DNA from 2 places in the Roseburia sp. 499 genome. Region 1 is predicted to be linked to the other one. Evidence: a T-box and tRNA genes for the amino acid it is inferred to sense, from the RefSeq annotation. Region 1 holds a T-box; the other holds one or more tRNA genes.
What was found. The T-box of region 1 lies ahead of BIV20_RS02780 (valine--tRNA ligase). A T-box ahead of a tRNA ligase gene usually reads a tRNA of that ligase, here a tRNA-Val.
Positions count from the first base shown of each region.

Region 2: it has a tRNA-Val gene. The T-box ahead of BIV20_RS02780 (valine--tRNA ligase) is inferred to sense a tRNA for this amino acid. The anticodon was not compared.

Region 1 covers NZ_CP135164.1:530,322-545,956, forward strand. Annotated here, with positions in the region: gene BIV20_RS02770 (efflux RND transporter permease subunit) at 1-1,645, shown strand, start outside; gene BIV20_RS02775 (TetR/AcrR family transcriptional regulator) at 1,645-2,283, shown strand; T-box leader at 2,339-2,557, shown strand; gene BIV20_RS02780 (valine--tRNA ligase) at 2,610-5,258, shown strand; gene BIV20_RS02785 (DUF342 domain-containing protein) at 5,429-6,787, shown strand; gene BIV20_RS02790 (bifunctional folylpolyglutamate synthase/dihydrofolate synthase) at 6,865-8,178, shown strand; gene BIV20_RS02795 (hypothetical protein) at 8,171-8,314, shown strand; gene BIV20_RS02800 (tetratricopeptide repeat protein) at 8,338-9,669, shown strand; gene BIV20_RS02805 (STAS domain-containing protein) at 9,751-10,059, shown strand; gene spoIIAB (anti-sigma F factor) at 10,081-10,512, shown strand; gene BIV20_RS02815 (SigF/SigG family RNA polymerase sporulation sigma factor) at 10,517-11,272, shown strand; gene BIV20_RS02820 (hypothetical protein) at 11,351-11,509, shown strand; gene BIV20_RS02825 (stage V sporulation protein AA) at 11,499-12,149, shown strand; gene BIV20_RS02830 (stage V sporulation protein AB) at 12,136-12,564, shown strand; gene BIV20_RS02835 (SpoVA/SpoVAEb family sporulation membrane protein) at 12,586-13,065, shown strand; gene BIV20_RS02840 (bifunctional diguanylate cyclase/phosphodiesterase) at 13,145-14,830, shown strand; gene aspS (aspartate--tRNA(Asn) ligase) at 15,172-15,635, shown strand, end outside.
Region 2 covers NZ_CP135164.1:2,980,603-2,996,237, reverse strand. Annotated here, with positions in the region: gene dnaX (DNA polymerase III subunit gamma/tau) at 1-23, shown strand, start outside; gene BIV20_RS14725 (YbaB/EbfC family nucleoid-associated protein) at 57-410, shown strand; gene recR (recombination mediator RecR) at 435-1,031, shown strand; gene BIV20_RS14715 (transketolase) at 1,053-1,892, shown strand; gene BIV20_RS14710 (transketolase family protein) at 1,880-2,821, shown strand; gene BIV20_RS14705 (LysM peptidoglycan-binding domain-containing protein) at 2,991-4,214, shown strand; gene BIV20_RS14700 (DUF5711 family protein) at 4,289-5,473, shown strand; gene BIV20_RS14695 (CvpA family protein) at 5,482-6,177, shown strand; rRNA gene BIV20_RS14690 (16S ribosomal RNA) at 6,597-8,129, shown strand; rRNA gene rrf (5S ribosomal RNA) at 8,317-8,434, shown strand; rRNA gene BIV20_RS14680 (23S ribosomal RNA) at 8,733-11,622, shown strand; tRNA gene BIV20_RS14675 (tRNA-Asp) at 11,675-11,748, shown strand; tRNA gene BIV20_RS14670 (tRNA-Val) at 11,756-11,828, shown strand; tRNA gene BIV20_RS14665 (tRNA-Thr) at 11,855-11,927, shown strand; tRNA gene BIV20_RS14660 (tRNA-Tyr) at 11,954-12,035, shown strand; tRNA gene BIV20_RS14655 (tRNA-Met) at 12,048-12,121, shown strand; tRNA gene BIV20_RS14650 (tRNA-Phe) at 12,140-12,212, shown strand; tRNA gene BIV20_RS14645 (tRNA-Lys) at 12,235-12,307, shown strand; gene BIV20_RS14640 (hypothetical protein) at 12,487-12,837, shown strand; gene BIV20_RS14635 (MATE family efflux transporter) at 12,899-14,254, shown strand; gene rbr (rubrerythrin) at 14,322-14,942, shown strand; gene BIV20_RS14625 (YitT family protein) at 15,050-15,635, shown strand, end outside.

The sequences.
Region 1 (15,635 bases):
AAGTTTGATTGTAGCCTTGACCTTTGTACCAATGATGGGCTCTAAAATATTGAAAAAGACAAAGGATATCAAGCATCCGTGGTTTGACAAATTCCAGGATGTATATGGAAAAGTACTAGGAAAATTGTTATATGTAAAACCATTGGTACTGCTGGTAATGGTAGCTTTATTGGTAGTAAGTGCGTATGCTTCTGTTTCTAAGGGAACAGCTTTCTTCCCGGATATGGAAAGTACACAGATGACAGTAACCATAACGCCACCGGATGATTATGAGTTTGAAGAAATCTGTGAATTGGCAGATAAAGTAACTGAGAAGATTCAAGAAATTGAAGATGTGGAATCCATAGGAGCCATGGCAGGCGGCGGAAACATGATATCAATGGGTGACAGCAGTGATGATCAGGTGACTTTATACCTGATTTTGAAGGAAGATAAAAAACACAGCAATGAGGAAATTGCAGCAATGGTTACGGAAAAGACCAAGGATATGGATGGAGAAATTGCTGCCAATGCATCCTCCATGGATATGACATCTATGATGGGAGAAGGACTTTCTATTCAGATAAAGGGAAGGGATTTGGATACTTTACAGAGTATTGCAAAGGATGTAGCTGAAATTGTAGAAAAGGTAGAAGGAACGGCAGAGGTATCAGATGGTCTGGAAGAAACTACACCGGAGTTTCGAGTTACCGTTGATAAGGAAAAAGCCGCAAAATATGGAATGACAGTAGCACAGATTTACCAGCTGGTGTATGCACAAATGGAAAATACAACAGCAGATGCTACCATTTCTACAGATATTAAGGATTATGATGTATATCTGGAATCAGTAGAACAGAGTACCGCAAGTATTGACAGTATTAAAAATCTGACCTTTACTTATACAGATAAGGAAACCGGTGATGAAACGGAAATTCCGCTCGGTGATGTGGCAGAATTTGAGGAAACCGAAGGCTTAAGTACCATTAGCCGTGATGGACAGCAGCGTTATATTAATGTTACAGCAGCTATTGCAGATGGTTATAATGTAGGTTTAGTGGGAAGTGATGTAAAAGAAGCTATAGAAAAATATGAGTGCCCAGAGGGATATTCCATGAAAATGGAAGGAGAAGACGAGATGATTAATGAGTCAATGGAACAGTTGATGCTAATGCTGATACTTGCCGTTGCGTTTATCTATCTCATAATGGTAGCACAGTTCCAGTCATTAAAGGCGCCATTTATTATCCTGTTTACGATTCCACTGGCATTGACCGGAGGATTCTTGGCATTGTTCGTTACCAATAATGAAATTAGTATCATTGCCATGATTGGATTTATTATGCTGGCAGGTATTATTGTAAATAATGGTATTGTGATGGTAGACTATATTAATCAGCTTCGGCGAGCAGGAATGGAGAAAAAGGAAGCAATCATTGCAGCAGGAAAAGCTCGTATCCGTCCTATTTTGATGACAGCAATGACTACTATTTTAGCAATGTCCACTACTGCATTCGGAAGTGATATGGGTTCAGATATGTCCAGACCTATGGCAATCGTAACTATCGGTGGTATGATATATGGAACACTGATGACATTGGTAGTAGTGCCATGTATTTATGACTTATTCTATAGTAATAAGAGTATGGTAGAGGAAGAGATATAATGGGAAGTGTAATGGAAAGTTATGAAAAAGAACCTTGGGCGGAGGAATATCCGCCTAAGGTAAAGGCAATGTTTGAGGCCGTATTGGAACTGTTTGAATCTGGAAGGGGACTAAGTAGCCTGACTGTATCTGAAATTACCGCAAAGGCAGGTATCGGAAAAGGAACAGCATATGAGTATTTTTCCAGCAAAGAAGAGATTATTGCCGGTGCCTTAAATTATGAAGCCAAAAAGCATATAAAAATAGTAAACAATCTGATAGAAGAGGAACGTAACTTTAGAGAAATCCTAATGACAGGATTCGATATTATGGATTCTGTTTTTGAAAAACAAAGAGGTTTTGCTTTAATTCTTAGAATTGTTCGCGATGATACCATAAATGGCGGAAATGTGCTGACAGAAATAGAAAAGCATAAGTGTAACTTTGATATGGTAAAAGATATGATAAATCGAGTTGCGGAAATTGCAAGAAAAGAAAACCTAATTCGAGAAACAGATGAGTATAGAGTACAAAGCGCCATTATCTCTCAAGTGGCAGAATATGCTATTTTTGTTATGCATCAGAGAGTGTATCAGGACATAGATAAACAGGTGGCAAAGGAAACAGCGTATGAAAATATATTGAAGATGTTGAATTAAAAAAGAAAAAAACTTGACAATTCAAAACTTACCTCTTAATATATAAAATATATTTTAAAAGGTAGTGAGAAAGAGGAGTACACAACCACCCTTGAAAGAGAGAATGGTTCACCGGCTGAAAGACCGTTTAAAGTAGGAGTTGTGGAAGGTAGCTTTTGAACCGGAAGGCTGAATTTGCAGTAGGCTTTCACGATTAATCCCCGTTACAGGATAAGAGATATGTATTACTTGTAGTGCATAAATAAAGGTGGTACCGCGAATTTTCGCCCTTTACTGGATTTCCAGTAAAGGGCGTTTTTAGTTTAAGAAGAAAAGGAGAGAACAACATGAGCAAAGAACTTGCAAAGACCTATGATCCAAAAGACATAGAAGACCGTCTCTATCAGAAATGGGAAGAGAATAAATATTTCCACGCAGAAGTGGACAGAAGTAAGAAACCATTTACGATTATGATGCCTCCACCAAACATTACCGGACAGCTTCACATGGGCCACGCATTGGATAACACCATGCAGGATATTTTAATCCGTTATAAGAGAATGCAAGGCTACAATGCGTTGTGGCAACCGGGAACTGACCATGCTGCCATTGCAACAGAAGTAAAGGTGATTCAGTCACTGAAGGAACAGGGAATTGATAAGGTAGAACTTGGAAGAGAAGGATTTTTAGAGAAAGCCTGGGAGTGGAGAGAAGAATACGGTGGACGTATTGTAAAACAGTTGCGCAAAATGGGTTCTTCTGCTGATTGGGACAGAGAGCGTTTTACTATGGACGAAGGATGTTCCAAAGCAGTACAGGAAGTATTTATTAAATTATATGAAAAAGGATATATTTACAAAGGTTCTCGTATTGTAAACTGGTGTCCGGTATGTAAGACGTCTATTTCAGATGCAGAGGTGGAACATGAAGAAAAGGACGGATTTTTCTGGCATATTAACTATCCGGTAAAGGGAGAAGAAGGAAGATTCGTAGAAATCGCAACCACTAGACCGGAAACATTATTAGGTGATACTGCAGTAGCAGTAAATCCGGATGATGAAAGATACAAGGATATTGTAGGAAAAACATTGATTCTGCCATTAGTAGGAAGAGAGATTCCGGTTGTTGCGGATAGTTATGTAGATAAAGAATTCGGAACCGGATGTGTTAAGATTACACCGGCTCATGACCCTAACGACTTTGAAGTTGGAAAACGTCATAATCTGCCGGAAATTAATGTATTAAATGATGATGCTACTATCAACAAAAATGGCGGAAAATACGAAGGTATGGATCGTTACGAAGCCAGAAAGCTTATAGTAAAAGAATTAGAGGAGCAGGGCTTATTAGTAAAGGTAGTACCACATTCTCATCATGTAGGAACTCATGACAGATGTAAAACAACGGTAGAGCCAATGATAAAGCAGCAGTGGTTCGTAAAAATGGATGAGTTGATTAAGCCGGCAGTAGAGGCAGTAAAAAATGGTGACATCAAATTACTTCCGGAGCGTATGGATAAGACATATTTCAACTGGACAGACAATATTCGCGACTGGTGTATTTCCAGACAGCTGTGGTGGGGACATCGAATTCCGGCATATTACTGTGATGAGTGTGGTGAATTTGTGGTAGCAAGAGAGAATCCGGGTAAGTGTCCAAAATGTGGATGTACGCATATGACACAGGATCCGGATACATTGGATACATGGTTTTCTTCTGCACTGTGGCCTTTCGCTACATTAGGATGGCCGGACAAAACAGAGGACCTTGACTACTTCTATCCAAATGATGTACTGGTAACCGGATACGACATTATTTTCTTCTGGGTTATTCGTATGATTTTCTCAGGTTATGAGCAGATGGGAGAAGCACCATTTAAGACAGTATTGTTCCATGGTCTGGTAAGGGACTCCGAGGGACGTAAGATGAGTAAATCTCTTGGAAACGGTATTGACCCATTAGAGGTAATTGATAAATACGGTGCAGATGCCTTAAGACTTACGCTGATTACCGGAAATGCGCCGGGAAATGATATGCGTTTCTACTGGGAGCGTGTAGAGGCATCTCGTAACTTTGCAAATAAGGTATGGAATGCATCCCGTTTCATTATGATGAATATCGGAGATGAAAAATTAACAGCACCATCTCTGGATGCACTTGCACCGGAGGATAAGTGGATTTTATCCCGTGTCAATACTTTGGCAAAAGATGTTACAGAAAACATGGATAAATTCGAACTGGGAATTGCAGTTCAGAAGGTATATGATTTTATATGGGATGAATTCTGTGATTGGTATATTGAAATTGCAAAGACCAGAACCTTCAAAAAGGAAGAAGACCCGGAATCTGCAAAGGTTGCAATGTGGACATTAAAGACTGTATTGATTCAGGGATTGAAACTGCTTCATCCGTATATGCCATTTATTACAGAGGAAATCTTCTGTACTCTGCAGGATGAGGAAGAGACCATTATGTTATCCAAGTGGCCGGAATATACTGAAGAGTGGAATTTTCCAGCAGAGGAAGAGGCAGTAGAGCATGTGAAGGATTTGGTAAAGGGAATCCGTAATACCAGAACTGCCATGGAAGTTCCGCCAAGCAGAAAGGCAAAAGTATTCATTGTTACAGAAGATAAAATACTTCAGGATACTTTTGAGAGCATGAAGAGTGCCTATGCTGTGCTTGCAAGTGCCAGTGAAATTATGGTACAGGCAGATAAGGATGGAATTGGTGAAGATGCAGTATCTGTTGTAATTCCGGGAGCAGTAGTATATCTGCCATTAGAAGATTTGGTAGATTTTGAAAAAGAAAAGGAACGTCTGCTGAAAGAAAAAGACAAGCTGGCGAAAGAATTGGCACGTTCTAAGGGAATGCTTTCCAACGAGAAGTTTTTAAGCAAGGCACCGGAAGCAAAAGTAAAGGAAGAAAAAGACAAGCTGGCAAAATATGAGCAGATGATGGCTCAGGTAGAAGAGCGTCTGGCACAGATGAAATAGTTGATATAGAGACAAAAGGAACCGTTATATGAGAAAAAATCATATGCGGTTTCTTTTTTTGCTGACAATATTCGTCAAAATATTACAAAATGATTGAAAAACCTCTTGAAAATTGGTAATATAAGATATATAACCTTATTTTACTAGTAAACGTGATAGGAGGGAAACAGATGGCAGCATCAAAAGAGCCACAGGTAAAAATCAGTGAAGACGAAATGCAGGCATTTCTTTATATAGCGGATGAAATAAAAGATGATTATGACAATGAGGAAGCTGTCCGTCGGTTTTTAAGTGAAAAGGGAGTTAACTCTGGCATCATAGAGGAAAATTTGAGAGAGTTGCTGGAGAAACAATTGTATGGCCGAGAGATACTTATTGCGGAGGGAACACAGCCGCAAAACGGCGTAGACGGATATTATGAATATAAATTTAATTTAGATTATAGTAAGAAGCCAAAGATACGTCCGGATGGAACGGTAGATTATTGGAGTATCAAAATGTTGGAAACAGTAGAGGAAGGCCAGGTCATTGCAGTATACCATAAGGCATATCAGGGAACAGATGGTATGAATGTAAAGGGCAAAATTGTATTGGCAAAACGTGGAAGAGACCAGGTACCTTTACGAGGAAAAGGATTTGAACGTTCTGAAGATGGAAACATTTATACGGCGTTAGTCAATGGAAAAATTGAAATGATGAATGGCAGAATCACGATACTTCCGGTTTATGAAGTAAGTGGTGATGTAGACTTGTCTGTTGGAAATATTGACTTCAGAGGAGACGTAATTATTCATGGAGGTGTTTGTTCCGGAGTCAGTATCAAGGCAACAGGAACCATCACCATTGACGGTATTGTAGAGGGCGCACAAATTGAGGCAGGCAAGGACGTGGTATTAAGAAGCGGTGTCATGGGCGCATCCAGAGCAAGTATTACTAGCCGAGGAAATATTACCGCAAAGTTTTTTGAGTATACCAGAGTGCATGCCAATGGTTCTATTCAGGCGGATGTATTTTTAAACTGCAAGGTTTCCTGCGGCGGAAGTATTCTTCTGGATGGGAAAAAAGCAAGTATCGTCGGCGGAGACGTATGGGCAATAGAGAGTATTTCTGTAGATACTTTAGGAAGTGACGGAGAGGTAAAGACAAAGGTTCGAATCGGAAATGATGCAGCTGTTATGCGTCGTATCTCTGTTTTAAAGAATAAGATAGAAGTAGAACAGGAGAACTTGAGTAAAATCGAAGAGGGATTGAAGGTTTTACAGGATGTGAAGAATGATCCACGTCGGACTGAGTTATTACGTGTAAAGATTCGTGACAGTGCATTGTTGGCAGACGATACAGCAGAGTTGAATAAGTTGGAAAATCAGATAGAACGTGCACGGGGCGGAAATATTTCCGTGAAAGGTAAGGTATATCCAGGAGTATGTGTAGAGATGGATGAGTTACGCGTTGTTGTACGAGAAGAACAGGAACGGTTAGAATTTGTCAAAAATCCAGATAAGATTGTGATGTGTCAGTTAGAGTCATAAGAAACTGTCGAAAAAACAATACAAAATATGCTTGCATAAAATCACCACTTCTTTATAATTAGAAGTGGTGATTTTTTATGAGAACATACGAAGAGATAATAGAAGCAATAGCGGAGATACCGAAGTTTACAACGAAGCATCCGTTAGCACATACAAAGGCTTTTTTAGAGCGTCTGGGGAATCCTCAGAATCAGTTTAAAGTGATACATGTAGCTGGTAGTAATGGCAAGGGAAGTGTTTGTGCGTGCATTGCCAGTGTTTTGGGAAAAAGTGGAAAACGCACCGGATTGTTTATTTCCCCGCATTTGGTGGATATAGAAGAGCGGTTCGTGATAGACGGGAAGCAATGTGCCAGAGAGGATTTTGTTCAGGCAGTAGAAATTGTTCAATCAGTAGTAAAACAGATGGAACAGGAAGGGATTCCGCATCCATCTTATTTTGAATACCTTTTTGCTGTGGGAATGGTGATTTTTCAGAAAAAAAACGTAGAGTATGCAGTATTAGAGACGGGGCTTGGAGGAAGATTGGATGCTACTAACGTGATAGAACATCCATTGCTCACTGTAATTACATCCATCAGCTTGGAACATACAGAGATTTTAGGAGATACCATCGAAAAAATAGCAGCAGAAAAGGCAGGTATTTTGAAGCCGGGAGTTCCTATCGTATATGATGCTTCCAATGAAAAGGCAGCGGAGGTAATTAAGCAGCGGGCAGAACAGTTGAATTGTAAAAGGTTTCCGGTATATCCGGAGAAAATTAAAATTTTATTAAACACTGGGAAAAAGATTGATTTTTCCTATGAATCTAGGTATGATGTTACTGAAGTGCAAATTCCCTTTGGAGCACCTTATCAGGCAAGGAATGCTGCAGTAGCATTAATGGCCGCAAATTGTCTTCAGGAAACAGAAAATATTTCAAATGAAGCAATTCGTGAAGGAATGTGCAAAGTACAGTGGAAGGGAAGAATGCAGGAAGCGCAAGAGGATATTTATTTTGATGGTGCACATAATGCAGACGGTATTCAGTGCTTTTTGCAGGCGGTGAAGGAGATTTCCAAAGAACCGGCTATTTTGCTCTTTTCCATGGTGCAGGAAAAGGATTATAATAAGGCAATCAGAGAATTATTGACTGATGGAAAATGGGAGAAGATTTTTGTGACGACTATTTCCGATGCCAGAGGAATTCCTGCAAAAAAATTAAAACAGGTGTTTGAACAGGAAGCACTTGCAACGAATCAGAATATACAGATAACAGAGATAGATTATGTAGAGAAAGCCTTTGCAGAGGCAGTGAAAGCGAAAAAGAAAGGGCAGAAGCTGTTTTGTGCAGGGTCATTGTATCTCATTGGAGAATTAGAACAGCTAACAGGAGGTATGAAAGATGCTTAATTTTGAAGAAGAATTGAAGAAGTTTAAACCAAGTCTTGAAGTGGAAGAGGCTGAGGATGCGATATATGACAGAGACCTTACCGATATGACGGATATTATGCAGGAAATTATCAAAGAAGCAAGAGAACAAAGATAGACGAGACGGTGAGGAAGGTAAATATGGATTCTTATAACAAAATTATTCGTATATCCAATTTGTTATACAATATTGGATTGGAAAAGGCAAAGGTACGTGACTTGTCCGGAGCAGCAGAGAGTTTGCGGAAGAGTTTACGTTTTTATAAAGCAAATATACAAGCAAGAAACTTATTGGGATTGGTGTATTTTGAAATGGGAGAAACGGTTGACGCCTTAAGTGAATGGGTAATTAGCCGTAGTCTTCAGCCGGAAGATAATATTGCAGAGCAATATTTGGAATCGATTCAGTCCAATCGGGCGAAATTGAATACAATCAATCAGACCATAAAGAAATATAATCAGGCATTGCTCTATTGTCAGCAGGGAAGTCAGGATTTAGCGATTATACAGTTGAAAAAAGTGCTTTCGTTAAATCCGAATCTGATAAAGGGACATCAATTATTAGCACTTCTTTATATGCAGGTGGGAAGATTTGACCAAGCAAAAAAGGAGCTGCGTGCAGCAGGCAGAATAGATGCTAATAATACCCTTACTTTGCGTTACTTAAAGGAGGTAAATCTACAGCTTCATGGAGAACAGCCTTCACAGAAGAATAGTCGTAAAGAGAAGGAAGAACAGATTGCATATCAAAGCGGGAATGAGACGATTATTCAGCCGGCTAATTTTAAAGATAATTCGGGAATTATGACAATTCTTAATATTGTCATAGGAATTGTGATAGGTGTAGCCATTACCTTTTTCCTGATTATGCCAAGTATTCGGCAGAATGCAACTTCAGATGCCAAGAAGTCTGAGGTAGAAGCGAATAATAACTTGAGTACTAAGAACCAGGAGATTAAGAAGTTAGAGAGTCAGATAGAGGATTTGAATAACCAGATTGCAAGTTTGCAACAGAAGGAAGAGGCAGCGCAGCAGGTAACAAATACCTATGATAAGTTGATAGAAGGATATCATGCATTTGCGCAGGAGGATATGGAAGGCGCAGGAAATGTGTTGGCAGAGGTAAATCCGGACTTATTATCAGAGAGTGCACGGAATGTTTACAATGAAGTAAATGGGAAGGTAAACGAGCAGTATATTGCAAGTGTGTACGAAAAGGGTGAAAGTGCGTATAATAACCAGAATTACGAGGAAGCAGTGGCAGAGTTGGAAAAGGTAGTACAGATAGAAGAAGATTATGATGATGGAAATGCAATCTATTATCTGGCTCAGTCTTATCGTAAACTGGAAGATACAGAAAATGCTAAGAAGTATTATCAGAGAATGGTAGAACTTCATCCGGGAACGGAAAGAGCCAGAACTTCTCAGAACTATTTGGATGAAATGTCTGAGGAGCCTGCAACAGAAGAATAAAAATTTCAGAAACATACAAAAGACGTCATGAAGAGTGATTCATGGCGTCTTTTTTTATCAATGCAAGAAAGGAAGAAAAATATGGAACATAAGTATGAAAGAGATTATGGGTGTCTGATTTTGAAAATGCCCAGAGAACTGGATCATCACCAAGCGGAATTTTTGAAAGAGGAGGCAGATGGCTTGATTATGAAGTATCCCGTACGAAGTCTGGTATTTGATTTTTCAGATACGCAGTTTATGGACAGTTCCGGAATTGGAGTAATTATAGGAAGATGCAAAAATGTACGGTTTTCCGGTGGGTATGTAAAGGCAGTTCATTTAAATGAACAGATTCAGAGAATTTTTAAATTATCCGGATTAATGAAAATTATAGAAATTGACAAATAGAGGGATCGTAAGGAGGATTATATGGAATATTTAAAGAATGAAATGAAGATGGAATTTCAAGCAGTATCTTCCAACGAAGGATTTGCAAGAGTGGCAGTGGGGGCTTTTATTGCAGAATTGAATCCTACGGTGGACGAGCTTGCAGATATAAAAACTGCGGTCAGTGAAGCGGTAACGAATTGTATTATTCATGGATATGAACAAAGGGGGGGGAGTATCTGGATTCAATGTCGAATCGAAGGAAATCAAATAGAAATATCCGTTACTGATACCGGAAGAGGTATTCGGGATGTAGAACAGGCGAAAGAACCATTGTTTACAACGAAACCGGAGTTGGAACGTTCCGGGATGGGATTTGCATTTATGGAGGCATTTATGGACGAGCTAGAGGTATTGTCCAAATTAGGAGAAGGAACTTGTGTGATAATGCGTAAAACCATAGGACAGGGGTGAAGGAGTGGAGCTGCTGAAAGAGAAGCCAGAACAGAAAAAGTCCAAGGATGAACAGGTGAAGGAACTGCTAGAACTGGCTCACAGCGGAGATAAAGTTGCAAGAGATACTATGGTAAAAGAAAATATAGGATTAATCTGGAGCATTGTGCGAAGATTTTCCAATCGTGGATATGAAGTGGAGGATTTGTTTCAAATTGGAAGTATAGGATTAATGAAAGCCATTGATAAGTTTGATACTTCATTTGAGGTAAAGTTTTCCACTTATGCCGTACCTATGATAACAGGAGAAATCAAACGTTTCCTAAGGGATGATGGGTTGATTAAGGTAAGCCGAAGCCTGAAAGAAAATGGAGCAAAGGTAAAACAGGCAAGAGAACGGCTTCAGGCAGAACGAGGACGGGATGTTACCCTGCAGGAACTGGCAGAAGAGACTGGGATAGAACGAGAAGAAATTGTTATGGCATTAGAGGCAAATGGAGAAGTAGAATCTATTTATAAGACCTATGCCCCGGAAGATGGAAAGGAAACTTGTCTGGCAGACCGACTTCCGCAGGAAAAGGACAGCCATGAAGTACTTATTAATCACATGCTATTAGAGCAACTGTTAGAAGAACTGGAGGTAGAAGAGCGACAATTAATAAAAATGCGTTATTTTGAAGAGTGTACTCAGATGCAGGTGGCAGAGGCAATGGGAATTAGTCAGGTGCAGGTGAGCCGGATGGAGAAAAAAATTCTGCTGTCCATGCGCAAAAAGTTATAAAAAGAAATAAAAAGAAACGTATAAATACGAAAAGTCATGGCATACTACTTTCGAAAGAATGAAAAAGGAAGTGAGTAAATGAGCCATACAAAAATTTATCGATTATGCCTTCTATCAGTGGTGATACTTACCATTATAGGAGGTATTTTTTATTATGTTAATTATGTAGAAAACGAGACAGCGATAAGAGAAGGAACGTTGGTGCAGAATCAGGAGTGGGTAGAATATGGCATCTAATTCAGATACATTGTATATAAAAATTGAGCAGAACGTTCTGGTAAAAGAACCAAATGTTGTTTTAAAAGATATTGCAAAAATCACATCCACCAATCGAGAAATGGTAAATAAGCTAAAGACCATGAAGGTATATCAGTTTCATACACCGGCAAATCAGGATAAGAAGAAAAAGCAGAGTGAAGTTTTTTCCATTTTGAAGATTATTGAACTCATTGGAAAAGAATATCCCAATGTAGATATTCAGAATATGGGAGAAAAAGATTTTATTATAGAGTATGAGCCGGTTCCGGAAATAAAGTGGAAACAATGTTTTAAGGTTGCTATCTTATGTGTATTTACTTTTTTTGGTTCTGCATTTACCATTATGACTTTTAATAATGACGTAGGGGTGGGGGAGGTTTTTTTGGATTTCTATCAACAGGTAATGGGAAGACCTTCCGATGGTTTTACTATTTTGGAAATAAGCTATGCAATAGGTCTTTCTCTTGGAATTTTGATATTTTTTAATCATATGGGACGAAAGAAGATTACTCATGATCCGACTCCGATTCAGGTGGAAATGCGTACTTATGAAAAGGATATAGACACTACTTTTATACAAAACTGTGGCAGAAAAGGAACGAACAATGATGTGGATTAAAGAAGTGTTTTTGGCACTTGTCGGACTGGCATCCGGTTTCGCAGTGTCAGCAGGTGTATTCGCATTTATCATATCGGTAGGTGTAATTCCGAGAATGATTGGAAAGACCCAGACGGTGAAAGATGTCCTGATTTATGAGACAATCATTTTACTAGGTGGAACCTTTGGAAATCTGTTTTCTCTGTTTCAATGGAATGTACCGTTGGGAATACCCTTATTGGTGCTGTTCGGAGTATCTGCCGGAGTATTTACCGGGTGTCTGGCAGTGGCATTGGCAGAGATTTTAAATTCCTTTCCCATTATGTTTCGAAGGTTGCGGATTAAGGAAGGACTTGGATGGATGCTATTTTTTATGGCGATGGGAAAGACCTTTGGTTCGTTATATTTTTATGCAAATCATATGCAGAAATTCTAGAAAAGAAAGTGAGAAAATAAAATGGCACAGGAAACTATGGCACAAAAAGAAAAGAAAAATCAAGCGTATAATGAGTATGTAAAACAGGTGACACCGACTCATTCACTGCCCGCAAATATGGCAAAGGCATTTGTGTTAGGAGGAATCATTTGCGTAATCGGGCAGTTCATTTTAAATATAGCAATGAATCAATTTGGGTTAGACAAGGAAACCGCGGGAAGTTGGTGCAGTATGATTCTGGTATTGAGTAGCGTTATTCTGACGGGATGTAACATCTATCCATCATTGGCAAACTGGGGGGGCGCAGGGGCATTGGTTCCGATTACCGGATTTGCCAATTCCGTGGCGGCACCGGCGATTGAGTTCCAGAAAGAAGGGCAGGTATTCGGAATCGGATGTAAGATTTTTACCATTGCAGGACCGGTCATTTTATATGGAATCTTTACCAGTTGGGCCTTGGGACTGATTTATTGGATTGGAAAGTGTATTGGATGGGTCTAATTTCATATTGACAGTTAAAAAAATAAGTACCTATAATTATGATAGGTACTCATTTTTTATAACGAAAGGAGGAGAAGGTATGGAAGGGAACAGCCATGGGGAAAATTGGGAAAAGTTTTGTCAGTTCATAGAGGTTTTGAATCCATGTATGGATGATTATTTGTATATATTTGATATAAGAGAAGATTTTTATGCGATATCATCTGGGGCATTGAAACGATTTAAGATATCGGCTGCTCAATTTCATAATGTGTCGGAAGGACTTCGAGAGTTTGTTTATGCAGAAGATATTGATATGCTTTTAGAAGATTTGGCACTGATGATTTCGGGGGAAAAGGATTTTCATAATCTTCAATATCGTTGGCTGGGGCCGGATGGGAAACCTATCTGGATTAATTGTCGTGGACGTATTATAAAGGATACCGATGGAAAGCCTGAGTTCATGATTGGTTGTATAAATGAAATTGGGGCAAAACAGAAAGCGGATAACACCAGTGGACTTTTGGGGGAATCCAGTCTTATGTCCTATGTGAGGGAAGTAGGTCCCCGTGTGCCAGAGGGGTATATTCTTCGTATTGGTATTGATAATTTCAAAGAAATTAATGAAAATAAAGGAATTGAATATGGAGATATGATCCTGCGAAAGACAGCAGAGTGTATCGAAGGGGTAATCCAGCCTGGGCAGAAGTTATATCGGATGGTGGCAGACGAATTTATGGTTATAGACTTTCAGGGTGGAAGTACTAAAAAGGCTCATAAATTGTATAAGAAGATTTGTCAGAAAGTGGAAGAGTTTATTGAACAAAATCACTATGAAGCAGTTTATACTGTTTCAGGAGGCATATTAAGTTGTAGCCAGATACAGGATGAGTCTTTTTCTTCTATTATGAAATTGTCGGAGTTTGCACTGAATGAGGCAAAACGGAAGGGAAAAAATAGGTCTTATATTTTTGATGAAAGAGATTATAAGGAATTTCTGCGGAAAAAGGAACTATTGAGCGAGATGCGCTATGCTATATATGATGATTACAAAGGATTTGAAGTGCATTTTCAGCCGATTGTGGATGCGAAAATAGGAAAATTGGCAAGTGCAGAGACTTTGCTTCGTTTTCATTCAGAAGTGACCGGAGCGGTTTCGCCGGTAGAATTTATACCACTTCTGGAAGAAACCGGATTGATTATACCGGTAGGAAGGTGGGTATTAGAGCAGGCTTGTTCCAGATGTAGAGAGATTCAAAAATACATACCGGATTTTAGGGTTAGTGTAAATCTTTCGTATGTTCAGGTAAAAAAGAGCAACGTTTTAAAAGAAATTACCAGTATGATAGAGAAGTATGAACTGAATCCCCGTAATCTTATTGTTGAATTGACAGAAAGCGGATTTCTGGAGTCGGATTCTAATTTTCGAAAACTTTGTGATGGATTGAAAGAAAGTGGTGTTGCGCTTGCTTTGGATGATTTTGGAACAGGATATTCCAATTTCCATTATCTTTATGATTTAGGTCCGAATATTATTAAGATAGACCGCTCCTTTACCGTAAAGGCTTTACAAAACGACTATGAGCATGGTTTGTTGGAGCATATTATTCAGATGATTCACAGCATTGAACTTCGTATCTGTATAGAAGGAATAGAGACAGAGGAAGAATTAGCGAAAATCAATAAATTGGAACCGGACTATATTCAGGGCTATTTCTTTGGACGGCCTTGTCCTTATGAGACATTTTATGAAAATCATGTCAAGGTAGCAGAAGTAGAAGAATAGTTGACAACCCGAAATATCAGTGCTACAATAGGACAAAATTAAAGGTAGGTATATGAAATGCAGAATATTCAGTTGAGAAAACTGAACAGGGACGACGATTAACAGCGTTTGCAGTTGTGACATAATCACAGGTGCAAGCGCTCTTAGTGTTGTACCTGTGTGGGATAGAAAGGGAGAACCACATTGGTAAGTTTATCAGTGAGGTTCTTTTTTTATACAATAAATCCCTTGTCACATTATACCAAGAAGGGTGGTGATACTATGTGGCATAAAGACGATGCCGGCATGGATTATAGCGTAAGACCTTAGAAATTGAGAATAGATTAGGAGGAATTACGCAAATGAAAGAGTTAAAAAATCACATTGGAGAAACTATTAAGATACATGGAAGTATTTATAAAATACGAAGAATGAGTGGGTTTGCATTCGTTCTATTACGCACCAAACGCGAAGTGGTACAGTGTGTGTATAGTGAGGCGTTTTCTGATTTTCAAATGGAAGAATTGCAGGAAGAAAGTTGTGTGATTGTAACTGCACAGGTGGTGGAAGAGGAACGTTCCAGAACCGGATGGGAGCTTCGAATGAAGGAACTTCGGATACTATCCAGACCGGAAGAGGAAAGTCCCATTGTAATCAATCAGAAGAAGGTAGATACTTCTATAGAGAATTTATTGGACTATCGCCCGATTACGTTACGAAATGAAAAGCAAAGAGCAATTTTTAAAATTCAGGCAGGAATTTGTCAAGGATTCCGAAGATTTTTGGAAGAACAGGAATTTACAGAAATCCATACACCTAAAATTGT
Region 2 (15,635 bases), 930 kb from region 1:
TGGAAGTAACTATTGAAGATTAGAAATATAGAGGTTTAGAATTAGGAGGAAAGAAAATGGCAAAACGTGGAGGATTTCCGGGAGGAATGCCTGGAAACATGAACAATTTAATGAAGCAGGCGCAGAAAATGCAGAAACAGATGGAAGAAGCAACAAAAGAGTTAGAAGAAAAAGAAGTAACTGCAACTGCAGGTGGTGGAGCGGTTGAAGTAACTGTTTCCGGTAAAAAAGAAGTAACTAAGGTAAAACTTGCAGAAGAAGTTGTGGACCCGGATGATATTGAAATGTTAGAAGATTTAATTATGGCTGCAACCAACGAAGCATTAAGACAGATTGAGGAGTATTCTGCACAGTCTATGTCCAAAATAACCGGTGGACTGGGAGGAATGGGCGGAGGTTTCCCATTCTAATCGAATAAGAAATTGGAGAAAACAATGGATTATTACAGTACTCAGATTAGTAAATTAATAGAAGAATTGTCAGGACTTCCGGGGATTGGAAATAAGTCTGCCCAAAGACTGGCATTTCATATATTAAATATGCCGGTAGAACATGTTGAAAAATTATCTGCCACAATTATTGACGCCAGAAGAAATGTGAGGTATTGTAAACAGTGTTTCACATTGACGGATGATGATTTTTGCCCGATTTGTAAGAACAGTAATCGTGATCAGAAGACCATTATGGTAGTAGAAGATACTAGAGATTTGGCAGCGTATGAAAAAACCGGAAAATATGAAGGTGTTTACCATGTGTTGCATGGAGCAATTTCCCCGATGCTTGGCATTGGTCCAAATGACATTAAGTTAAAGGAGCTGATGCAGCGACTTCAGGGGGATGTAAATGAGGTAATTATTGCGACAAATTCTAGTCTGGAGGGTGAAACAACAGCAATGTATATCAGTAAGCTGATTAAGCCTACGGGTATTAAGGTTTCCAGAATTGCCAGTGGAGTTCCTGTAGGTGGTGATTTGGAATATATTGATGAAATGACATTATTGCGTGCACTGGAAGGAAGAACAGAAATATAATTATTTTTAAAGGAGAAAATCATGGAAAATTTAGAACTTCAAAAGATTGCAAATGAAGTCCGTAAAGGTATTATTACCGGAGTTCATGCTGCTAAGGCTGGACATCCGGGCGGATCATTATCTGCAACCGAACTGTTTACTTATCTGTATTTTGAGGAAATGAATATCGACCCGAAGGATCCAAAGAAACAGGACAGAGACCGTTTTGTACTGTCTAAGGGACATACTGCACCGGGACTTTATGCGACTCTGGCAAATAGAGGATTTTTTCCGGTGGAGGATTTAGAGACTTTGCGTCATATTGGTTCTCATTTACAAGGACATCCGTGTCTTCAACATACGCCGGGAATTGATATGTCCAGTGGTTCTTTAGGACAGGGAATCTCTGTTGCAACAGGAATGGCACTTTCTGCAAAATTAAGTGGAGACAGCTATCGCGTCTACACACTTCTTGGCGATGGTGAGATTCAGGAAGGACAGGTATGGGAAGCTGCTATGTTTGCAGGGTTCCGTAAGTTGGACAACCTTGTAGTAATTGTAGATAATAACGGTTTACAGATTGATGGAAAGGTAGATGAGGTATGCTCTCCTTATCCAATCGATGAGAAGTTCAAAGCATTTAACTTCCATGTAATTAATGTAGCAGATGGAAATGATTTTGATGAGCTCCGTGCTGCATTTAAAGAAGCAAGAGAGACTAAGGGAATGCCTACAGCTATTATTATGAAGACTGTAAAAGGTAAAGGTGTATCCTTTATGGAAAATCAGGCAGGATGGCACGGCAAAGCACCAAACGATGAAGAATATGAAATTGCCATGAAAGAACTGAAGGAGGCAGGTGAAGCATTATGTCAGAAGTAAAAAAGATTGCAACCAGAGAAAGCTATGGAAATGCATTAGTGGAATTAGGAAAAGAACATGAGAATCTGGTAGTATTAGATGCTGACCTTGCAGAAGCTACCAAAACAGGAATTTTCAAGAAGCAGTTTCCGGAACGTCACATTGACTGTGGAATTGCAGAGTGCAATATGATAGGGATTGCAGCAGGATTGGCAGCAACAGGGAAAGTACCTTTTGCAAGCTCCTTTGCGATGTTTGCAGCAGGAAGAGCTTTTGAACAGGTTCGTAACTCTGTGGGATATCCGCATTTGAATGTAAAAATTGGAGCAACACATGCAGGAATTTCTGTAGGAGAAGATGGAGCAACTCATCAGTGTAATGAAGATATTGCATTAATGCGTACGATTCCGGGAATGATTGTTATCAATCCATCCGATGATGTGGAGGCGAAAGCGGCTGTAAAGGCTGCCTATGAATTAGATGGACCGGTGTACTTGAGATTTGGACGTCTTGCAGTTCCGGTTATCAATGACCGCCCGGATTATAAATTTGAGATAGGAAAAGGCGTGTTGTTAAAGGAAGGAAAAGATGTGACCATCGTAGCAACCGGACTTTGCGTATCAGAGGCTCTTGCAGCAGCAGAAAAGCTTGCAGCAGATGGAATAGATGCAGAAGTTATCAATATCCATACCATTAAGCCATTAGATAGCGAGTTGATTGCAGCATCCGCAAAGAAGACAGGAAAAGTAGTAACCGTAGAAGAACATTCTCTAATTGGCGGATTGGGAAGTGCGGTATGCGAATGTCTGTGTGAAAAGGCACCAACACCGGTATGCAAAATTGGTATTAATGATGTATACGGAGAATCCGGACCGGCAATAAAGTTGATTGAAAAATACGGACTGGATGCAAATGGAATTTATGAAAAAGTAAAAGCATTTGTAAAATAAACGAACAAAAAGGGCTTTCTACAACAAAAAATGTTGTGGAAAGTCCTTTTTTGATGCCTAAAAAAGAATACTGCCAAAGAAACACGAAACATTTTTAGAAATCAGGACATGAATTTTCAAAAACTGCAAAGAGAATATGCTAACATGGACAAAAAAATGAGGTGATGACATGATAGAAATTATTTGCAGGGAAAATCAGCAGGAAGAACAGGAAATAAAGCCGCCGAAAAACATCCGACAGATAGGAAATCCGCGAGGAAGACACAAAATATATATGGAAGATTATGTGTATACCTATCTGCGAAATCAGGCACGTTCTGTGCAAAAATCAGCAGCGGTGTTGTTGGGAAAGAGCTGTGTCAGCAAAGATATGCGCTATACATTTATTAGTGGAGCAATTGAATGCGGACAAGCAGTATTTCAGTTTGACAGTATTTATCTGGATGAAAGTTTTTGGGAATACATATATACAGAAAGTCAGGAATATTTTTCTGATACTACTATAGTTGGTTGGTTTGTAGGAAAAAAGGGAGAAGGACTGCAACTTACTACAGCAATAGAGTCCGCGCATCGCAAATATTTTACGGGAAGAGACAAAATACTGATGCTAATGGATGCAGAAGAGGATGAGGAGTTGTTTTACATCTATGAGCAAGGGTATCTGCAAAAAAGAGAAGGCTACTATATTTATTATGAAAAAAATATTGCCATGCAGGAATATATGATAAGAAAAAGAGAAGAGGTAAGTATAGACGGTTCCGAATGGGAAAAGTTGCACGAAGAAATACATGAGAAAACTGTAGAAGAAAAAAAAGAGGAGATATTTGCAAAAAGCAGCATGGAGGAACCGTTGTCGGAAGCGGAAAAGGCATTGCAAAATTATCGACAGAGCATGATGGAAAAACAAGGACATAAGGTGGAACGTCAAAATAAACGATTTTTGTATACGGCAGCCTCCTTTTTTATGATTGCTTTTTGTCTTGTGGGGATTACAACCATCAACAATTACCGAAAAATGAAAGAAGTTGAGGATGTATTATATGTAATGAAGGAAGAGAAACAGGAAAAGAAAGAGGAAAAATCCGATTTAGTGGTAGAAAGTGTAGAATCGGATGTAGTGCCTTTACAGGAAGAGGAAAAACAGCAACAAGTAGCGGAATCACAGACAATGCAACAGCAAGTGGTGAATCAGCAGGCGATAGAACAGCAGCAGACGTCAGAACCGCAACAGGCGTCAGAACCGCAGTATTATGTGGTTCAAGCGGGAGATACGTTAGAATCCATATGTTTAAAGGTGTATCAGGATAAGTCTAAAGTAGCTGAATTGTGTCAGGCCAATGGAATAGAGAATGGAAATCAAATTCAGGCGGGACAGAAACTGATTCTGCCGTGAAAAAACTATTTTTTAATGCACGGACAAAGAAAATGCGTTATAATAGATGCAAGTGTAATTTTGGAGGTGCAGTTTTGGCAGAAGGAACATACCGGGTGGTACAGTCGGACGTAGAAGAAATGCATGAGAAAATCCGAGTCCACCGGAGAAGAATATTAAGATGGATATGTATTATAGTGGTATTATTGTTAGTGCTTTTGACGGCGGGATATCTCTATTTTCAAGCAAAGATATACTCTAAATATGAAATTATAAATAGTGTGGAAAGAGAAGATTCTGCTGGAACACAGTTTGTTTCTTTTGCAGGGAATATTCTGAAATACGGTAAGGACGGAGCTCTTTGCATTGATGAGAAGAATCAACTTATATGGAATCAAACTTACGAGATGCAGGCGCCTATGGTAGATGTTTGCGAAGGATATGCCGCTATTGCGGAGAAGAAGGGCAACAAGATTTATATTATGGATGTGAAGGGCAAAAGTGGTGAAATAGAAACAACTATGCCCATTCAGCGGGTGCAGGTGGCAAATCAGGGAACGGTTGCTATTTTGATGGAACAGAATGGAACAGGATATTTGCAGGTTTATGACAAAGAAGGAACCTTTTTGGCAGAAGGAGAAGTACATACAGAAAACAGTGGATATCCATTAGATATTACACTTTCTAATGATGGAAAGAAGATGGCGGTTTCCTTATTAGATATCAATGGAGGAAACGTAAAAAATACAATTACTTTTTACAATTTCGGTTCTGTAGGACAAAATGAGATTGATAATATTGTAGGGACGTATTCCTATGCAGATATGGTTTTTCCTAAAATAGAATTTCTTACCAATGACATTATGGTAGCATTTGGAGACCAGAAAGCAATTATATTTGAAGGAACACAAAAGCCTCAGGTGAAAAAGGAAATCGAATTGAAACAGGAAGTACGTAGTATTTTTTACAATGAGGCATATCTGGGATTCGTATTTAATAATGACAGTGTAAAGCAACCATACAAAATGAGTGTATATAATTTACGAGGAACGGAAGAGATGAGCCAGACCTTTGATATGGATTATGCTGAAATTAATTTTCTTGAAAATGATGAAATATGTGTCCGCAACGAATTGGAGTGCGCCATTTATAAAATGAGAGGAAATCGAAAATTTCATTATAATTTTGAAAAAAGTATTTGGAAGGTATTCTCTACCAAGAATAGCCTGGAATACATTTTTATGATGGATGGAGAAACACAGAAAGTGAGATTGAAGTAGAAGTGGAAATGAATGTTTTATTTGCAGTGGTAGTTATTATATTAGCTTTATTTACCTTTCAGGGATATAGAAAAGGATTGATACGGGTATTTTTTTCGCTGATATCCTTATTTCTTACCATTGGGTTAGTAGTGTGGATGTCACCTTATGTTTCTGATTTTTTGGAAAAAACACCTGTTTATCATAACATACAGCAAAAATGTGTAGAAAGCATACAGGGAAAAGCGCAAAATGAAATGGCACAAGAAGCGGGAGTTCAAGAAACTATTGAGATAGCAGGGATAGAGATTCCGAAAGAATGGCAAGAATTGTTGACTCAAAGAACGGCTGAAACAGCAGATGGTTTATTAGAACAGAGCGGTGTTTATCAAGAAATAGGAAATTATGTGGCCGGTATCATTATCAATGTGATGGCATGCGTGATAACTTTTATTGTGGTATTTTTGGTGCTTCGGATTTTAATAAATCTATTGGACATTATAGCAAAGCTTCCGGTATTGAATGGTATGAATCATTTGGGGGGCACGTTGGCAGGAGCGATAGAAGGGATTATAGTGGTATGGATTATATTCTTTGCAATTACTGTATGTAAAAGTAGTGAATTGTGCCAAGGACTGTTGATTGATATTAATCAGAATGCACTCTTAAAAATTTTATATGAAAATAATTTGGTAGAATATATTTTGATGCGAGTGATTTTGTAATAGATATGGGGGTCTGCTTTCCAGTAGACCCCCATATCTATTAAATTAATGGAAAAAAATACTAAAAAAAGAGACTAAAATTGTTGTCAAAAAGTGTTGACAGGTCAAAATAAACATGATATTATAATCTTCGCCGCTGGGAACGGCGGCAAACTTCTAAAAAATATTTTGGAAAAAATAAAAAAAGTTGTTGACAAGAGCAGATAACTGTGATAAGATATAGAAGTTGTCGCTTGAGACAGCAAAACAAACAACATTGATAACTGAACAGTGAAACAACCTTGAAAGATTCTAAGAGTTTTCGCCTTTTAGAAGGTGAAAGAGTCGGCAAAGACTGACAGAATTTTTTGCAGGACAGCATCCAAAAGATGCGACCTTAAAACAGTAAAAGCCAGAAATGATTCTGGTTAGGAAAAACTTTTTTAGAGAGTTTGATCCTGGCTCAGGATGAACGCTGGCGGCGTGCTTAACACATGCAAGTCGAACGAAGCACTTAACTTGATTTTCTTCGGAATTGATTGTTCTGTGACTGAGTGGCGGACGGGTGAGTAACGCGTGGGTAACCTGCCTCGCACAGGGGGACAACAGCTGGAAACGGCTGCTAATACCGCATAAGCGCACAGCTTCGCATGAAGCAGTGTGAAAAACTCCGGTGGTGTGAGATGGACCCGCGTCTGATTAGCTAGTTGGTGAGGTAACGGCCCACCAAGGCGACGATCAGTAGCCGACCTGAGAGGGTGACCGGCCACATTGGGACTGAGACACGGCCCAAACTCCTACGGGAGGCAGCAGTGGGGAATATTGCACAATGGGCGAAAGCCTGATGCAGCGACGCCGCGTGAGCGAAGAAGTATTTCGGTATGTAAAGCTCTATCAGCAGGGAAGAAAATGACGGTACCTGACTAAGAAGCTCCGGCTAAATACGTGCCAGCAGCCGCGGTAATACGTATGGAGCAAGCGTTATCCGGATTTACTGGGTGTAAAGGGAGCGTAGGCGGCAGGGCAAGTCTGATGTGAAAACCCAGGGCTCAACCTTGGGACTGCATTGGAAACTGTTCGGCTGGAGTGTCGGAGAGGCAAGCGGAATTCCTAGTGTAGCGGTGAAATGCGTAGATATTAGGAGGAACACCAGTGGCGAAGGCGGCTTGCTGGACGATTACTGACGCTGAGGCTCGAAAGCGTGGGGAGCAAACAGGATTAGATACCCTGGTAGTCCACGCCGTAAACGATGAATACTAGGTGTCGGGGAGCAAAGCTCTTCGGTGCCGCAGCAAACGCAGTAAGTATTCCACCTGGGGAGTACGTTCGCAAGAATGAAACTCAAAGGAATTGACGGGGACCCGCACAAGCGGTGGAGCATGTGGTTTAATTCGAAGCAACGCGAAGAACCTTACCAAGTCTTGACATCCCAATGACCTAGTATGTAATGTACTATCTCTTCGGAGCATTGGTGACAGGTGGTGCATGGTTGTCGTCAGCTCGTGTCGTGAGATGTTGGGTTAAGTCCCGCAACGAGCGCAACCCTTATCTTTAGTAGCCAGCGGTTCGGCCGGGCACTCTAGAGAGACTGCCAGGGATAACCTGGAGGAAGGTGGGGATGACGTCAAATCATCATGCCCCTTATGACTTGGGCTACACACGTGCTACAATGGCGTAAACAAAGGGAAGCGAAGCCGTGAGGTGGAGCAAATCCCAAAAATAACGTCTCAGTTCGGATTGTAGTCTGCAACTCGACTACATGAAGCTGGAATCGCTAGTAATCGCGAATCAGAATGTCGCGGTGAATACGTTCCCGGGTCTTGTACACACCGCCCGTCACACCATGGGAGTTGGAAATGCCCGAAGTCAGTGACCCAACCGCAAGGAGGGAGCTGCCGAAGGCAGGTTCGATAACTGGGGTGAAGTCGTAACAAGGTAGCCGTATCGGAAGGTGCGGCTGGATCACCTCCTTTCTAAGGAAAATCGAGTAGAAGTTGTTTCACTGTTGAGTTATTAAGTAGAGCACTTGGTGAATCCGAGCAGAAGCGAAGGATGAAGTTAGTGCGAACTTAGTTCGAAGGAACTTAATGAGAACGAGCCTAAGGCGAAGGTCGAATTTAGTGAATCGAACTTCCTTATAAAAACTTAATGACAGGAATTTCTGGTGGTGATGCGCTTAGGGGACACACCCGTTCCCATCCCGAACACGATGGTTAAGACCTAAGCGGCCGATGGTACTATGCTGGAGACGGCATGGGAGAGCAGGTGGCTGCCAGATTAAAAAGAAAATAAGCTGAAAAGCTTTTAATATAGAACGGGCTTTTACGGAAGCCAACCTGAATCAGCAGGGAAGTGCTGTTAAGATAGCTGGTTTTACCAGTGATTAGAGGGTTCAAAGAGATTTGAGTTTTCTAATGACTGATAAAGTTCAGTCAGAAATGTACCTTGAAAAGTTCACATAGAAAAATTGATGATAAGATTCAAGACATCAAACATCCGAGAATAACAAGTATCAAAGATACGAGCATCGAAAGATGCGGACCCGCGATGACAACGCTATGTCAGCGCGTAAAAGAGGTCAAGCAAATAAGAGCGCAGGGTGGATGCCTTGGCACTAAGAGCCGATGAAAGACGTGATAAGCTGCGAAAAGCTTCGGAGAGGAGCAAATATCCTATGACCCGGAGATATCTGAATGGGGAAACCCGGCTGGAGAGACTCCAGTCATCCATACGCCAATCCATAACGTATGGAAGGGAACCCGGTGAACTGAAACATCTAAGTAGCCGGAGGAAGAGAAAGAAACATCGATTTCGTAAGTAGCGGCGAGCGAACGCGAAAGAGCCCAAACCGGAATGCGTGCATTCCGGGGTTCGGACCGCATAATTGATTCAACGAGTTTAGCAGAATGGTTTTGGGAAAGCCAGCCAGAGAGGGTGAAAGCCCCGTAAGCGAAAAATAAGTTGACATGGCGGTATCCAGAGTACATCGAGACACGAGAAACCTTGATGGAATGAGCGGGGACCACCCCGTAAGGCTAAATACTCCTTAGTGACCGATAGCGCATAGTACTGTGAAGGAAAGGTGAAAAGAACCCCGGGAGGGGAGTGAAAGAGAACCTGAAACCCTGTGTTTACAAGCTGTGGAACATCCTTATGTGGTGAACCGCGTACTTTTTGTAGAACGGTCCGGCGAGTTACGTCATCTGGCAAGGTTAAGGACTGAAGGTCTGGAGCCGAAGGGAAACCAAGTCTTAATAGGGCGATTAAGTCAGATGGAGTAGACCCGAAACCGGGTGATCTACCCATGTCCAGGTTGAAGTTGCCGTAAAAGGCAATGGAGGACCGAACGCACATCCGTTGAAAAGGGTGGCGATGAGGTGTGGGTAGGGGAGAAATTCCAATCGAACCCGGAGATAGCTGGTTCTCCTCGAAATAGCTTTAGGGCTAGCCTCATGAGAGTCTGCTGGAGGTAGAGCACTGAATTTCCTAGGGGGCGTCAAAGCTTACCGAAGAATATCAAACTCCGAATGCCAGTCAGATGATTCATGGGAGTCAGACTATACGAGATAAGTTGGATAGTCAAAAGGGAAAGAGCCCAGACCACCGGCTAAGGTCCCAAAGTGCATGTTAAGTGGAAAAGGATGTGGGATTTCGAAGACAACTAGGATGTTGGCTCAGAAGCAGCCATTCATTCAAAGAGTGCGTAACAGCTCACTAGTCGAGAGGTCCTGCGCCGAAAATGTCCGGGGCTAAAACATGACACCGAAGCCGTGGGATGTATTTATACATCGGTAGAGGAGCATTGCTGACGCGACGAAGCAGTACCGAAAGGAGCTGTGGAGTGTCAGGAAGAGAGAATGCCGGAATGAGTAGCGAGAGGAAGGTGAGAATCCTTCCGGCCGAATATCCAAGGTTTCCAGAGTAAAGCTGATCTGCTCTGGGGAAGTCGGGACCTAAGGCGAGGTCGAAAGACGTAGTCGATGGACAACAGGTTGATATTCCTGTACTGCAGTATAACAGAACTGTGGGGACGTATGTGGAAAGCATGAGCCGGGAATGGAAAGACCGGTACAAGCGAGGTAGGAGTTAAGTTGGCAAATCCGCTTAGCAATCCGAAGACGTGATGTGGAGCGAACTAAAGTAGCGAAGCATGTGAGCCATGTACCAAGAAAAGCCGCTATTGTTTATACTGTACCCGTACCGTAAACCGACACAGGTGGATGAGGAGAGAATCCTAAGGCCGACGGGAGAAGCATTGTTAAGGAACTCGGCAAAATGACCCCGTAACTTCGGGAGAAGGGGTGCCCATCTTTGATGGGCCGCAGAGAATAGGCTCAAGCAACTGTTTAGCAAAAACACAGGTCTATGCAAAACCGAAAGGTGAGGTATATGGGCTGACGCCTGCCCGGTGCTGGAAGGTTAAGAGGAGAGGTTAGCGCAAGCGAAGCTTTGAATTTAAGCCCCAGTAAACGGCGGCCGTAACTATAACGGTCCTAAGGTAGCGAAATTCCTTGTCGGGTAAGTTCCGACCCGCACGAAAGGCGTAATGATTTGAGCACTGTCTCGACAATGCACCCGGTGAAATTGAAGTACCAGTGAAGATGCTGGTTACCCGCGCCAGGACGGAAAGACCCCATGGAGCTTTACTCCAGTTTGGTACTGGGATTCGGTACTGCATGTACAGGATAGGTGGGAGGCTTAGAAGTTGGAACGCCAGTTTCAATGGAGCCACTGTTGGGATACCACCCTTGCAGTATTGGATTTCTAACCAGCCGCCGTGATCCGGCGGTGGGACAATGCCAGGCGGGGAGTTTGACTGGGGCGGTCGCCTCCGAAAGGGTATCGGAGGCGCTCAAAGGTTCCCTCAGAATGGTCGGAAACCATTTGTAGAGTGCAAAGGCAGAAGGGAGCTTGACTGCGACACCGACGGGTGGAGCAGGTAGGAAACTAGGACTTAGTGATCCGGTGGTATAAAGTGGGATTGCCATCGCTCAACGGATAAAAGCTACCCTGGGGATAACAGGCTTATCACTCCCAAGAGTTCACATCGACGGAGTGGTTTGGCACCTCGATGTCGGCTCATCGCATCCTGGGGCTGTAGCAGGTCCCAAGGGTTGGGCTGTTCGCCCATTAAAGCGGTACGCGAGCTGGGTTCAGAACGTCGTGAGACAGTTCGGTCCCTATCCGGCGCGGGCGTAGGATATTTGAGAGGAGCTGTCCTTAGTACGAGAGGACCGGGATGGACGGACCACTGGTGTATCTGTTGGCATACCAATGCCATGGCAGAGTAGCCAAGTCCGGAAGGGATAAACGCTGAAGGCATCTAAGCGTGAAGCCCCCCTCAAGATGAGATATCCCATTCTTAGGAAGTAAGACCCCTTGAAGAGTACAAGGTAGATAGGGCAGAGGTGGAAGTGCAGTAATGCATGTAGCTGACTGTTACTAATCGGTCGAGGGCTTGACCAAGAACGGATGAAGATTTCTGTGTGAACTTTTTAAGGTATATGCCTTAATAGAAGGCCTAGTGGCTCAGTTGGTTAGAGCGCCGCCCTGTCACGGCGGAGGTCGAGGGTTCGAGTCCCTTCTGGGTCGTTAATATGGGATCTTAGCTCAGCTGGGAGAGCATCTGCCTTACAAGCAGAGGGTCACAGGTTCGAGCCCTGTAGGTCCCATTTTTGTTACTATATAGATAGTATATGCCGATGTGGCTCAATTGGCAGAGCAGCTGATTTGTAATCAGCAGGTTATCGGTTCGAGTCCGATCATCGGCTTTTTGAAAATTTCATATTTTCATTATGGGTGGATTCCCGAGTGGCCAAAGGGGACAGACTGTAAATCTGCTGGCAATGCCTTCGAAGGTTCGAATCCTTCTCCGCCCATTTATCTTATATCGCGGGGTGGAGCAGTCTGGAAGCTCGTCGGGCTCATAACCCGAAGGTCACAGGTTCAAATCCTGTCCCCGCAATTCTTTTTTTAGTCAACTGCCCAGTTAGCTCAGTTGGTAGAGCAGAGGACTGAAAATCCTCGTGTCTCTGGTTCGATTCCGGAACTGGGCACTTTCAGTTAATTAGAAAATTTGGGTGTGTAGCTCAGTTGGTAGAGCACTTGACTTTTAATCAAGTTGTCCCGGGTTCGAACCCCGGCACGCTCATTAGTATAGAAAAGAAGTGTTAAATTAGCACTTCTTTTTTTGTGCAGTATGTCGAAAATAAAAAACTCAAAAAACTATAGTGAAAAAATTTTCTGCATGTGCTAGAATTAACATATATAAGGAAAGAGAAAATACGCGATTTATTAGAACGAATTAATCATTAGAAAGGATGATAATATATGATGACAGATGAATTGCGGGAACAATTGATTAAGCAGTTTTCTGCGGAGGTGATTGAAACAAAAGGGGATATGGATCAGGTCTACTATTCTTGCCCGGGATGTGGACGTCCGGTGTCAAAAGGAATGGATAAGTGTGGATGCGGACAGGCATTGAGTTGGAAGAATATTAAGACCTCAGAGGAATCCCAGGGGGTGAAAAAGGCAACATTACAGTTTGAGGTACCAATAGATTTTGCTAAGGGGGATTGCAGAAAATGTCCAATATCTTATATTGGAAAAAGTGATGGAGATAATGTTTATGAATGTCCATTAAAGATGAGAGGTTCTTGTAAATTAGAGATTTCATAGGCTATTTGAAAGAGTATAAGATAAGAAATAAGGGGTAGTGGTACAAAGGCAGGTAACAGGAGTGAAAAATACAAAATCATCAACATTATTAACGGAAGGGGTTATTTGGAAAAAGATGATTGCATTTGCAGTGCCAATTTTTCTGGGTAACCTTTTTCAACAGTTATATAATACAGCGGATTCCCTGATAGTAGGAAATTTTATTGGCAGTGATGCATTGGCTGCGGTAAGTTCATCAGGGAATCTGATTTTTTTAATGGTAGGTTTTTTCAATGGAATTGCCATGGGAGCTGGTGTGGTAATTGCGCGTTACTTTGGTGCGCGTAAAACGGAAGAATTGGAAAAGGCGGTGCATACTTTGGTAGCACTTGGATTAATGGCAGGAGTTGTCTTGACGCTGGTTGGAATGTTGGCGACGCCTTATATTTTACAGTGGATGGGAACACCGGAATCGGTTCTTCCAAATTCTATTTTATATTTTCGGATTTATTTTGCAGGTTCTCTCGGATTTGTTATGTACAATATTTTTGTGGGGATTTTGCAATCGGTAGGGGATAGCCGACATCCGCTCATGTATTTGATTATTTCTTCTATTACTAACATTGCATTAGATTTGTTGTTTATTGCAGTATTAAAAATGGGAGTTGGAGCAGCAGCGGCGGCTACCATTATTTCGCAGATTTTAAGTGCAGTACTGTGTTTTGTGCGTCTGATAAGAAGTAAAGAGGAATATCGTATTCAGGTGAAAAAAATACGGTTCCATGGTAATATGATGAGACAAATTATTAGTAACGGTGTACCTGCGGGAATACAGAATTCTATTATTGCTCTTGCAAATGTGGTGGTACAGTCCAATATAAATGCATTTGGTTCGGCAGCAGTAGCGGGCTGTGGCGCCTATGCTAAGATAGAGGGATTTGGATTTCTGCCGATTAATTGTTTTGCGATGTCATTGACTACCTTTATCAGCCAGAATCTTGGGGCAAAACAGTATGATCGGGCAAAAAAAGGAGCTCGTTTTGGGATTATTTGTTGCATCACAATGGCGGAAATAATAGGGATATTGATTTTTGTGTTTATTCCGCAGTTGGTGGGGGCTTTTGACAATACACCAGCCGTAATACAGTATGGAACTACTCAGGCGAGAACTGTTACATTGTTCTATTTTCTGTTAGCATTGTCTCACTGTCTGGCAGCTATTTTCAGAGGGGCAGGAAAGTCGACTGTTCCTATGGTAGTAATGCTGGTTTGTTGGTGTATGATACGAATTACATATATTACGATAGCAGTACAAATTTTTCCGGTAATTCGGACAGTATTTTGGGCGTATCCGTTGACATGGTCTTTAAGTTCTGTTATTTTTATGCTCTATTTTTTCCGAGCGGATTGGATTCATGCATTTGACCGGCAAGAATAGAATAAGTATAAGGTTTCTGTTTTTTGCACATCATATTATGGAAATAATATGAAAGGCAGGAAATTTTATGGCAACAGATTTTAAGCAGAGTGAAACAATGAAGAACTTAATGCGTGCATTTGCAGGGGAGAGTCAGGCAAGAAATCGTTATACTTTTGCAGCATATCAAGCAAAACAGCAGGGACTGTATGTAATTGAACAGGTATTTCGTTTTACGTCGGAGCAGGAAAGGGAACATGCAGAAGTCTTTTATAATCAGTTACAGGAACTGGCAGGGGAAACAATTCACATTGACGGTGGTTACCCGGTTGATATTAGTCCGAATATTGCAGATTTGCTGAAGATGGCACAGCATAATGAGTATGAAGAGCATGATGATGTATATAAGCATTTTGGAGATATAGCCAAAGAAGAAGGATTCGGGAAAGCGGCAGCCCGTTTTCATATGATTGCGGAAATCGAAAAGCTTCATGGGGATCGATTTGGAGCTTTTGCAAAACTATTGGAGGATAATCAGCTATTTGTTTCTAAAGTGGAAACAAAGTGGATGTGTTTGAATTGTGGATATATTTTTGAAGGAAAAGAAGCACCAAATCAGTGTCCGGTTTGTGAACACGAGAGAGGGTGGTTTGTACGAATGGAATTGGCACCTTTTTGCAGAGATGGTAATTATGAAAAATTCTCTTAAAAACTGTTAAAATTAATATGCAAATAGAAAAATATATGCTAAGATAAATACCGGATTTGGCAAGACCAAAGAACAGAGAAAGTACCGTACGGTGGAGGAAATAGAGAATGAAGAAATACACAATACGAAGAATAATATTTGAATATGCGTTGATTACAGTGGCATCATTGATATTGATTATAGGAGTATATTTCTTTAAGTTTCCAAATCATTTTTCATTTGGCGGAGTAACCGGCTTGGCGGTAGTGTTGAGTGCGGTGACGTCATTGAGTGCCAGTACACTTAACTTTGTGATTAATATGTTGCTTCTGGTATTGGGATTTGTCTTTTTGGGAAAAAGTTTTGGCATAAAAACGGTGTATGTGAGCATTTTGACCTCAGTTGGTTTAAGTGTGATGGAGAAGATTTATCCGATGTCTAAGCCATTCACAAATGAACCTGTGTTGGAACTGATTTTTGCTATTGTACTTCCGGCATTAAGTTCTGCAATTCTTTTTAATATTGGAGCTAGTGGTGGTGGTACAGATATTTTGGCAATGATACTAAGGAAGCACACACCGATTAATATTGGTACGGCATTGTTTCTGGTAGATTTGTCTATTACGATTGCGGCATGCTTTATATTTGATGCACAGATAGGATTATGTTCTATATGTGGTCTTTTGGCAAAGTCTTTAGTGATTGACAGTGCCA